Regions from separate parts of the Lysinibacillus sp. FSL K6-4013 genome, predicted to be linked through region 1. Evidence: riboswitches for the same ligand, from Rfam matches in the RefSeq annotation. Region 1 holds a riboswitch; the other holds the start of a gene.
The links. Region 1 has a riboswitch for cyclic di-GMP ahead of MHB39_RS14270 (amidase). Riboswitches for the same ligand answer to the same signal wherever they lie in the genome.

Region 1 (5,176 bases):
GATGTGGAGCCAATCTATTTCACTTCTCATATGGATACCGTTGTGCCAGGAAAAGGCATCAAACCGTCTTTGCGTGAGGATGGCTATATCGTATCTGATGGTACGACGATTTTAGGTGCTGACGATAAAGCAGGATTAGCAGCTCTATTTGAGATGGTCAAACGTTTGAAAGAGCAAAATATTGCACATGGCGATATTGAATTTATTATTACGGCTGGTGAAGAAAGTGGCCTTGTTGGCGCTAAAGAGTTAGATCCAGCTAACATTAAAGCAAAATATGGCTTTGCGGTTGATAGCGATGGCAAAGTTGGTGGCATCGTGACAGCAGCACCCTTCCAGGCGAAAATTTTTACAAAGATTATTGGAAAAACGGCACATGCAGGGGTTGCTCCTGAAAAGGGTATTTCTGCCATAACAGTTGCATCAAAATGCATTGCTCAAATGAAGCTAGGCCGTTTAGATGAAGAAACGACAGCGAATATTGGGCGTTTTGAAGGTGGACAAGCGACGAATATTGTTTGTGACGAAGTGACAATCCTGGCAGAAGCACGTTCTATAGACAAAGCTAAATTGGATGCGCAAACAAAGCATATGCAAGATACGTTTGAACAAGTATCTGCTTCTTTAGGCGCACGTGCAGAGGTAGAAGTGAAGCTAATGTATCCAGGCTTCCGTGTAACGGAATCGGATAAAGTAGTTCAGGTAGCTATGGCTGCTGCACGCAATATTGATCGTACACCGACACTAGGCATTTCTGGTGGAGGCTCAGATGCAAACGTCATCGCAGGCTTTGGCATTCCTACAGTTAATTTATCTGTTGGCTATGAGGATATTCATACAACGAATGAAAAGATACCAGTAGAAGAACTTGAAAAATTAGCAGATTTACTAGTAGAAATCGTCAAAGAATCGGCGAAAAATTAACAGTCGAGTAAGGATGTGTAACCCTATGGAAAGTGTCAAAGCAGTCGTTTTTGCTTGTGGGACAGAGGAATACGCCGTACCTGTGGAACAAGCGATTTCAATTGAAAAATTAGAGCATGTAACACCTATTCCTCATTTACCTAACTATCTTCTAGGCTTTACAAGAATTCGTGGTGAGCTTGTACCTGTTCTAGATTTTGAGCGCATACTGTATAACCGCTCATCTAATCCATCAACCGCACGTATCATTGTGTTGAATACTGATGTGGTTAATTATGGATTACTTGTTACAGAAGCACGAGAAATTCTTGATTTCGATGAATCAGTACTTCAGCAATTGGGCCTAGTCAATTATAGTAAAACACGCTATTTTACTGCGGTAGCTAATCTTGAAAATCGAATGATAACATATGTTGATCCAAAAATACTGGTTAATTCATTAGAGGGCATTCGAGAAATTATCGATTATTTACACAAAATGCTTGAAAATGAAAAGGAAAACGTAGAGTCTTAGACACTCTACGTTTTTTTATGTTTGAATAGTAAATTTAACCTGTATTTTGTCGTTTTTACCTGATCATACATGTGACAATTATGCATTATACCTACAGACAAACCATTGCTAACCGCGTATGATAATGATTAAGAAAAAACTGAAAAAGGCAAACTTCACCGAAAGGGAGGGACGCAAAGCCATGAGTCTAAACACTATAATTTCAGTGCAAGATTGTCAGGTTGCCAGGTTCTGTTCTAGGAGCCGTGGCGAGTAGAATGGAGTTAGTTCGTATGAAGAGACAATTAAAAGTATGGACCGCACTAATCGTCATCATGATTAGTTCATTAGCTTTATCAAGTGGAAAGGTTGATGCAATGTCTATACAGGAAAAGGCTACGTGGCTGTGGGATACATCCCTCATCATGGATGACCAAGAAAAAATATTATTATTTTTAGAACATAACGATGTCAATAAAGTTTATCTGCAAATCGATCAAGGCATAGCGAGCAATGACTATAAGCATTTTATTAGTAACGCTTCTGACAAAGGTATTCGCATTTATGCATTGGATGGTGCTGCAAGCTGGGTTTCAGCTGAGGGTAGCCGAAGCCAAGATGAATTGTTTAATTGGTTACATATATATAATAAGAATTCAACTGAATCTGAGCAATTTTCTGGAGTGCACCTTGATGTAGAACCTTATTTAAATAGTGGATGGAGCTTACATCAAGCACAAACGATAGAATCCTATCAAACACTAATAATGAAAGCAAGTGAGAAAGCAAGTCAGTTACAACTTACTTTAGAAGTAGACATGCCATTTTGGTTTGATGAAGTTCAGTATAATAACGAATTTGGAAAAGGGTTATTAGCTGATTGGGTCATTGACCATGTGGATAGTGTGACGATCATGGCCTATCGTGATGCTGCAAAAGATATTATCTCTATTGTAGAACATGAAATCGCTTATGCTTCCACTGTGAATAAATCAATCGTAATTGGTGTAGAAACAGGCGCTTCAGAGGAAGGGGAAAATATTACTTTTTATGATAATGGAGAAGCCTTTATGAATGAACAGCTTATACTTGTTCAGCAACATTTTTCAAATAACGATGCTTTTCATGGAGTAGCCATTCATTATGTGGAGAATTGGATGACCATGCGTCCATAAAAAAAGTCCTTCCAGTGTAAAACTGGAAGGGCTTTTCTATTGCTATTAAGACAGACGACCACTGTAGTCTTCAAATTTAAACTCACGGATCACTTTAATGCCTTCTTCATCGTTATACGAAACGATAGATGGTAAGTTGACACCGTTAAACATATGGTTTTTCACCATTGAATAATGAGCCATATCTGTGAATACAAGACGATCACCTGGTTTTAATGGCTGTTCAAACGAATAATCACCAATCACATCACCAGCTAGACATGTTAGTCCGCCTAAGCGATATGTGTGTGCTAATTCATTTGCTTGTCCAGAACCAATAATCATTGGACGGTAAGGCATTTCAAGTACATCAGGCATGTGACATGTTGCTGATGTATCTAAAATAGCAAGATCCATCCCATTTTCTTGAATATCAAGCACGGTTGCTACTAAGTAGCCTGTATTAAGGGCTACTGCTTCACCAGGCTCAAGATAAACAAGCAGGTTATACTTTTCTTGAATATAATTAATGATGTTCACAAGTTTTTCTACATCATAATCATCACGCGTAATATGGTGACCGCCACCGAAGTTTAACCATTTCATTTGGTGTAACACATCACCAAATTTTTCCTCAACTACTTCAATAATACGCTCTAATGTATCAGAATTTTGTTCACACATCGCATGGAAGTGTAAGCCATCAATACCGTCAAGCTGTGATTTATCAAAGTTAGCCAATGTTGTACCAAGGCGAGAGTTTGTGTAGCAAGGATCATAAAGGGCTGTTTCAATTTCAGAGTACTCAGGATTCACACGAATACCACATTCAATTGTTTTACCAGCAGATTTTACTCTGTCCTTGTACTGTGCCCATTGGTTAAATGAGTTAAAGACGATGTGATCCACATAGCCTAGAAGCTCGTCCATTTCATGCTCAATATAAGCAGGAGCATAAACATGCACTTCCTTGCCCATTTTTTCATAGCCAAGTCGTGCCTCATGCAGTGAGCTTGCTGTAATGCCTGCTAAATATTCCCCGACTAAAGGGAATGTTGAATGCATTGAGAAGCCTTTAAGGGCTAATAAAATGCGGCAGCCTGTACGCTCTTGAATTGATTTTAAAAGCTCAAGATTCTTTGTTAATAATCGCTCATCCACTACATAGGAAGGGGATGGAACTTTTGAAAAATCAATTGGTTTCATCGGCTTATTTCCTTTGCATCTAAATCAAGGTCTAATAATTCTGGGTTATGGCTTTCTTGCCATGGTAGGCCCCATTTATTTAGTGCATCCATGAATGGATCTGGATTGAAATCTTCCACATTCCATACACCTGGTTTACGCCATTCACCGTTCATCACAAGCATTGCACCGATCATAGCTGGAACGCCAGTTGTGTATGAAATCGCTTGTGAACCAACCTCGTTGTAGCACTCTTCGTGGTCACATACATTGTACACATAGTACGTTTTTTCTTTGCCATCTTTTAGACCGCGAATGATACAACCGATGTTTGTTTTACCTTTTGTACGTGGTCCAAGTGAAGCTGGGTCTGGTAATACCGCTTTAAGGAAGTGGATTGGTTGAATCATTTGTCCTTCAAATTCGATTGGCTCAATTGATGTCATACCTACGTTTTCTAATACTTTTAAGTGTGTTAAGTATTTTTCAGAGAACGTCATCCAGAAGCGGATTTGTTTTAAACCTTTGATATTTTTTGCAAGTGATTCAAGCTCTTCATGGTATAGAAGGTAAATATCTTTTGGTCCGATTTCAGGTAGGTTATACACTTCTTTTTTCTCAAGTGGTGCTGTTTCAATCCACTCGCCTTCTTTCCAGTAACGACCATTCGCTGTAATTTCACGAATGTTAATTTCTGGGTTGAAGTTTGTTGCGAAATGATAACCATGATCTCCCGCATTGGCATCCACGATATCGATATAGTGGATTTCATCAAATTCATGTTTTTGTGCATGAGCTGTGAAAACGCCTGTTACACCTGGGTCAAAACCGCTTCCAAGTAATGCAGTTAAGCCAGCTTTTTCAAACTTCTCTTTATAAGCCCATTGCCATTTATATTCAAATTTTGCCGTTTCAGGTGGCTCGTAGTTTGCAGTATCCACATAGTGCACACCTGTCGCTAAGCAAGCATCCATAATCGTTAAGTCCTGATAAGGTAGGGCTACGTTAATCACTACATCTGGGCCGAAAGCTTTAATAAGCTCAATCACCTCTTCTGTATTGTCCGCGTCTACCTGTGCAGTATGAATTTTTGTTTTTCCGCCGTCTAGTTTTTCTTTTAGAGCGTCACATTTTGAAACAGTTCTACTTGCGATACAAATTTCCTCAAATACGTCCGAATTTTGAACACACTTGTGTACCACAACACTGGCAACACCGCCAGCTCCGATAATCAATGCTTTACCCAATTGTCTACCCCCAAGTTCATATAAAGTATTGTCAAACAAGCTGATTATACAGAAAATTGATATACTACTCAATCATTGTTTTAAAATTTTCTACAAAAAATTTTATTTTTCTACAACAATTAGACGTATACGGAGGGGAATGCCTCGGAAAAGAAGGGAATCGTGAATAAATC
Region 2 (5,176 bases), 1.1 Mb from region 1:
AGCGCGAGAATCTTAGTAGCTTCTTGGGATCAGGGTTACGATTAATAAAATCTAAATAAATATTTTTTGTCACAATCCCCGAAGTCGCTACATAACATGCAGCTACTGTGGACATCCCCATGGCTGCCATGGCTGTTAGGAAAATAGCTGCTAGTAAGGGCGGAAAATAACCTTGTGCAAAGGTAAGCATCAATGTTTCTGGGTTTGTGCTCTCAGGATAAATAGACTTGAATGCTTCCCCTAGCATCCCTGGAATCCAGCTAATTGCTATGACAATAATACCAGCAATAATCATACTGCGCTGTGCCACTCGCGGACTTTTCGCAGCAGCTACCCTCTGCCCAAGGTCAACTGCAGGAATATCTCCAAGTGCTAGTACAAGATACAAAGTCCAGAATTCTGCTCCTGCCTTCTCAAATAATGTACTGATATTCCACCACTCAGGATTAAATGTAACGTCTGGATAGTAAAACAAAATAAAAATGGTAATACCCAAAATACCTGCCACTGCAAGCGCACCTTGCACAATTTCAGTATAGGCAACTGCCCATAAACCACCAATAACTGAATAAATAGCTGTTAACGATACAAATAGAAGTGCCGCAGGTATAAAATCAATTTGCAACAATTGCTGAATAATATATGTTCCACCAACTGTTAACGCCGCTGCATTAAAAACACCAAAAGCAATTGCCATAACAACCCCTGTATAGGCTCCTAGCTTTTTACTGCCATAGCGTAAACCGTAGTAATCTGCTAATGTCCAGCCCTTTAAACGTCGTAATGGCTTTGTCCAAATGAGTGCTCCAAGAATCATACAAGTCCCTAAACCACCCATTGTTGCCGAGCCTTCAAAGCCACCACTTGTATAGCCAGAGCCTACCGCTGCAAAAAAGAAGGGAGCTGCTAATAAAGCAGCGACTAAACTACCCGTTACAACGGATAAAGGCATGCTCCAGCCAGCAACAATTAAATCTTCGGCTGTGTTGACACGCTTATAGCCTTTATAGCCAATGTAATAGATAAATAATAAGTATAAGCAAAAGATAATAATATTTAACATTATTTACACCTTCTTTTTCCATTATCCGTTCATTACGACTCCACCATTTGGCGTTAAGATTTGGCCTGTATAGAAGTCAGCATGATTAGAGGCTAAAAATAATACACTTTTCGCAATCTCTTCTGGTTGCGCTAAACGTTTTAATGGATATTTTGCGGATTCTTCCTCCACATAGTTATCGCCAAACTCTTGTAAAATGTCCGTAAATGTTCCACTAGGAGCAACTGCATTGACAAGTATAGAAGGTGCTAATTCTCTTGCTAAAGCCTTTGTAAAAGCATTAATAGCACCCTTCGCAGCTGAATAATGCGTGAATTCTTCACAACCTAAGCTACCAATATCAGATGAAATATTTATGATTTTTCCTGTATTACGTTCCTTCATTCTTTTAGCTGCTTCACGGCAATTATAGAAGCAGCCATATAAATGAACTTTAATCATGCGATCCCACTGCTCATCCGTTAAATCTGTAATGCTGGAACCCTGTGCAAATCCAGCATTATTTACAAGAATATCAATTTCCCCGAGGTGCTCGTCCATAAATTGATGCATCGCTTGTACTTCTTGTGAGTTAGAAACATCAGCGTGGAATATTAAAGCTTTCACACCATACCTTTCTGCTTCAGCACGTACAGCTTCTGCCTCTTGCTCATCCCCAATATAATTAATTAAAATATTGGCTCCATGTTGCGCAAAGCCTAATGCAATTGCTTTACCGATTCCTTTACTAGAGCCTGTTATTAAAACATTTTTCCCTGTAAAATTAATGTCCATTATGATCATTCTCCAATTTGAATTTTGCCACAAGACCTTGCAGCTCTTCTGCTGTTTTGCCCAATGATGAAGAGGCATCCTTTACTTCCTGCATGGTAGATAATTGCTCTTGTGTAGAATTCGAGACATTTGAAGAGAACTCTGCTGACTGCTCTGCAGATTGTTTAATATTATTAACAGATGCCGCCACTTCTTCTGAGGATGCAGAAATTTGTTGTGAGGCTGCTGAAATTTCACGTATTTGGCTAGCGACTTCTTCTGAGGAAGTAAGAATTTCTTTAAAGATTTCTCCTACTTCATTGGTAAATGCCATCCCTACCTTAACATCCTCTTTGCCTTTCTCCATAACCGTGATAGAAGCGTTTGAATCAGACTGAATAGAACTAATTAAATTGTAAATTTCTGTTGCTGATTGAGAGGATTGTTCAGCTAAGCGTCTCACCTCATCCGCAACAACGGCAAAGCCTTTACCGTGTTCACCTGCTCGTGCCGCTTCGATAGCAGCATTTAATGCTAATAGATTTGTTTGATCGGCAATAGCAGTAATTAAGCTAACAATTTCACTTATTTTTTTAGTATTAACATGTAGTCCATTAATGGTTGTCCCTATTTGTTCAACAGAATCATTAATTAACTCCATTTGGGCAATAACTTGTTGGACAACTTCATTCCCTCGTTCAGAAGCCTGTGATGCTGAAATAGAGGATTCCGCAGCTACATTTGCAGAATCAGCAATTTGCTGAATACCTGTTGCAGTTTCTTCCATAGCAGCGGCTGTTTCCTCTGTCATGGTCATCGAGGCCTCAGCATTTTGTGTAATTTGATTCATGTCTAGTGCAATATTTGTTGAGCTGTTATAAGTTTCACCAGCATGTACTGTTAATTGATTGGCTGCTGAAGAAACGTGATTGGATGTATTGCGTATGTTTAAAATAATATGTTGCAAATTAGCCACCATTGTACGAATGGATTCAGATAATTTACCAATTTCATCCTTCGATGTCTCTAAATCAACATCTATTAATTCACCATTTGCCACTTGATTGGCAACGTTCACTACTTTTTTCAGTGGCTTTAATAGTCGATCTATAATTATGTAAACTAAAACTAATAAAATTAAAATACCGATAATAGCAATGACAATTTGCTTAATCACACTTGTTTTAATAATCGTATTGATATAATCAGCGGAGTAATCAATCCCTAATAGGGCAATCAGTTGGCCATTATCATCTTTAATAGGACTAAAAACCGTTCTCCAAGAACCAAAAGGATCCTCGAAAATATCAGTTACCTCTGTACTATTATTTTCAATAGCTAATTTTGCTGTTTCTACATGCTCATCCGCTAAATCAGTAAAAATTTCACCAGCTTCATATACTTCATTTAGATTAGAGGTATAGCCAATTGGATTGACGCCACCCTCATCCTTGACATCCCAAATATAACTCCAGCTCATAATACCTTGCTGGTCCTGAATCATATCAAGTTGCTTTTGGATCTTTGTAAACTTTGCGTTTGTTTCCCCTTTTTCGGACAGCAAATCTTTTACTTCATCACTGTCTAAGTTCATAGCTGTTAATAAACCAACACTTTTTAATTCTTGCTCCAAATCCACATTCATCCGATTATTCAATTCACTAATACTTTGCGTCGTAATAATAGCGATAAGCAGTAATACAACGATAGAGACTGTTAGTAAAAGCTTATTTTTTAATGATGTGTTTTTTAACAACTTCATTTCCCCTTTTCCTCCTTTGAACTTTACTTGCAAAAAAATGCCTATTTCAAAAGAAATAGGCATAAAAGAACAAAAACTAGAATGAGAATGATACAACTAGCACTCTTTTGCAACCCAGCCGCCATAGCATTTATTGCCTTAGACCTGTAGCTTTGCGTCTTTACTTTTCAGTAAATTTGCCTATATTTCCCTACCAAAATTAACACAGTAGGTAAAAGTAGTCAATGCTCTCTACTTAAAACATACATATTTTATACTAGCTGTTCCTTCATTAATAATTATATAAATTACTTAATTATGATTCATCTATTGAACAAAATAAAAACAGCTACAACCTCAATTAGCGTTGTAGCTGTCCACTTTCAATTCACTTACCCCTAAGTGTTTGAATAAATTATACGTTTTGTGTGACAAGTAATACGGATGGTATAAAGGATAACGCAAACATAGCGATATACCATACGGAAGTACGACGTAATGAAAAGCGTACTTTTTTTCGTTCCGCATAAAAAATATCTAACATAACTGCAACAATAAAAGGCATTGTAATACATGCAATAGCTACTAATAAGATGTCAAAATAAATCATACAAGCCCCCCCTTTGTCTGTGAACATTTTTCATCTTTTTTGTGAACGTTTTGTGATAATTTTATTGTACACAATTTCGTCACAAATTGTCAACGAGTTTTAAAGAAAAAAATGGCACTTTATGATTGATATCCATTGTGCATTATGCTCTATATTTATATGTTAGGCCCCTTAAAAAATTTCGTACGAATGAATCGCCACACTCTTTATAATTACGATGACTTGGATTTCTTAAAATAGCACCTAATTCACCTTTTGTAACTTTAATGCCGCCGTCATATAAAATCTCAAGCATCTCCTCAGTTGTTAAAGCTAAAGCAATTTTTACTTTCTTTAGCAGCATATTATTTGGGCTTTCTTTACCTGACACAGGTAAAGGTCCAACAGCCTGTCCTTCTCTTGGTTTCTGAGGCCCGCGTTTAAAAGTAATTAATCCATTTAAAAATGCCTCTAACATTTTATTATTACATTTGATGTATTCCTCTGGCGCTTCTTCCTCATCATTAATCTTAATCAGCATATTTAATACTTCTTCCTTTGTATAATCCATGCCACCAAGTTTAAAAATTTCTACCATATCTACATTTTTTATATCGAACGCATAGCGTAAACGAATTAAGATATCATTATTTGTCATTATATTTCCTCCTTTAATTAACCTTATATAGTAAAGAGCCAGGCTTAATTATAACAGAGAGTTTGCTGATTATTGCTAGCTTTCCACAAGTTGTTGTTGTTAGCAAATAGCGTGTGCATTTCCTACTTTTTAAATGTATGAAAAATTTAATCGCAACCATTCTAAGGTCAAGGAGGTGAGAACAATGGCTAACAATAACCGCAGTTCAAATAAACTTCTAGTACCTGGAGTACATGAGGCTGTCAATCAAATGAAATATGAAATTGCACAAGAGTTTGGCGTTCAGCTTGGGCCAGAAGCATCTTCTCGTGCAAATGGTTCCGTTGGAGGAGAGATTACAAAACGTCTTGTTGAAATCGCTGAAAAACGTTC

Region 2: linked by a shared signal. The riboswitch ahead of MHB39_RS19830 (HAMP domain-containing methyl-accepting chemotaxis protein) and the one ahead of MHB39_RS14270 (amidase) in region 1 are both predicted to bind cyclic di-GMP.

The regions. Positions count from the first base shown of each region.
Region 1 covers NZ_CP152031.1:2,877,068-2,882,243, reverse strand. The annotation lists gene MHB39_RS14280 (M20/M25/M40 family metallo-hydrolase) at 1-924, shown strand, start outside; gene MHB39_RS14275 (CheW domain-containing protein) at 950-1,438, shown strand; cyclic di-GMP riboswitch class I at 1,576-1,667, shown strand; gene MHB39_RS14270 (amidase) at 1,711-2,592, shown strand; gene nspC (carboxynorspermidine decarboxylase) at 2,638-3,777, opposite strand; gene MHB39_RS14260 (saccharopine dehydrogenase family protein) at 3,774-5,003, opposite strand.
Region 2 covers NZ_CP152031.1:3,989,210-3,994,385, forward strand. The annotation lists gene MHB39_RS19820 (sodium:solute symporter family protein) at 1-1,063, opposite strand, end outside; gene MHB39_RS19825 (SDR family oxidoreductase) at 1,085-1,837, opposite strand; gene MHB39_RS19830 (HAMP domain-containing methyl-accepting chemotaxis protein) at 1,827-3,578, opposite strand; cyclic di-GMP riboswitch class I at 3,684-3,769, opposite strand; gene MHB39_RS19835 (hypothetical protein) at 3,973-4,167, opposite strand; gene MHB39_RS19840 (DUF1456 family protein) at 4,310-4,804, opposite strand; gene MHB39_RS19845 (alpha/beta-type small acid-soluble spore protein) at 4,989-5,176, shown strand, end outside.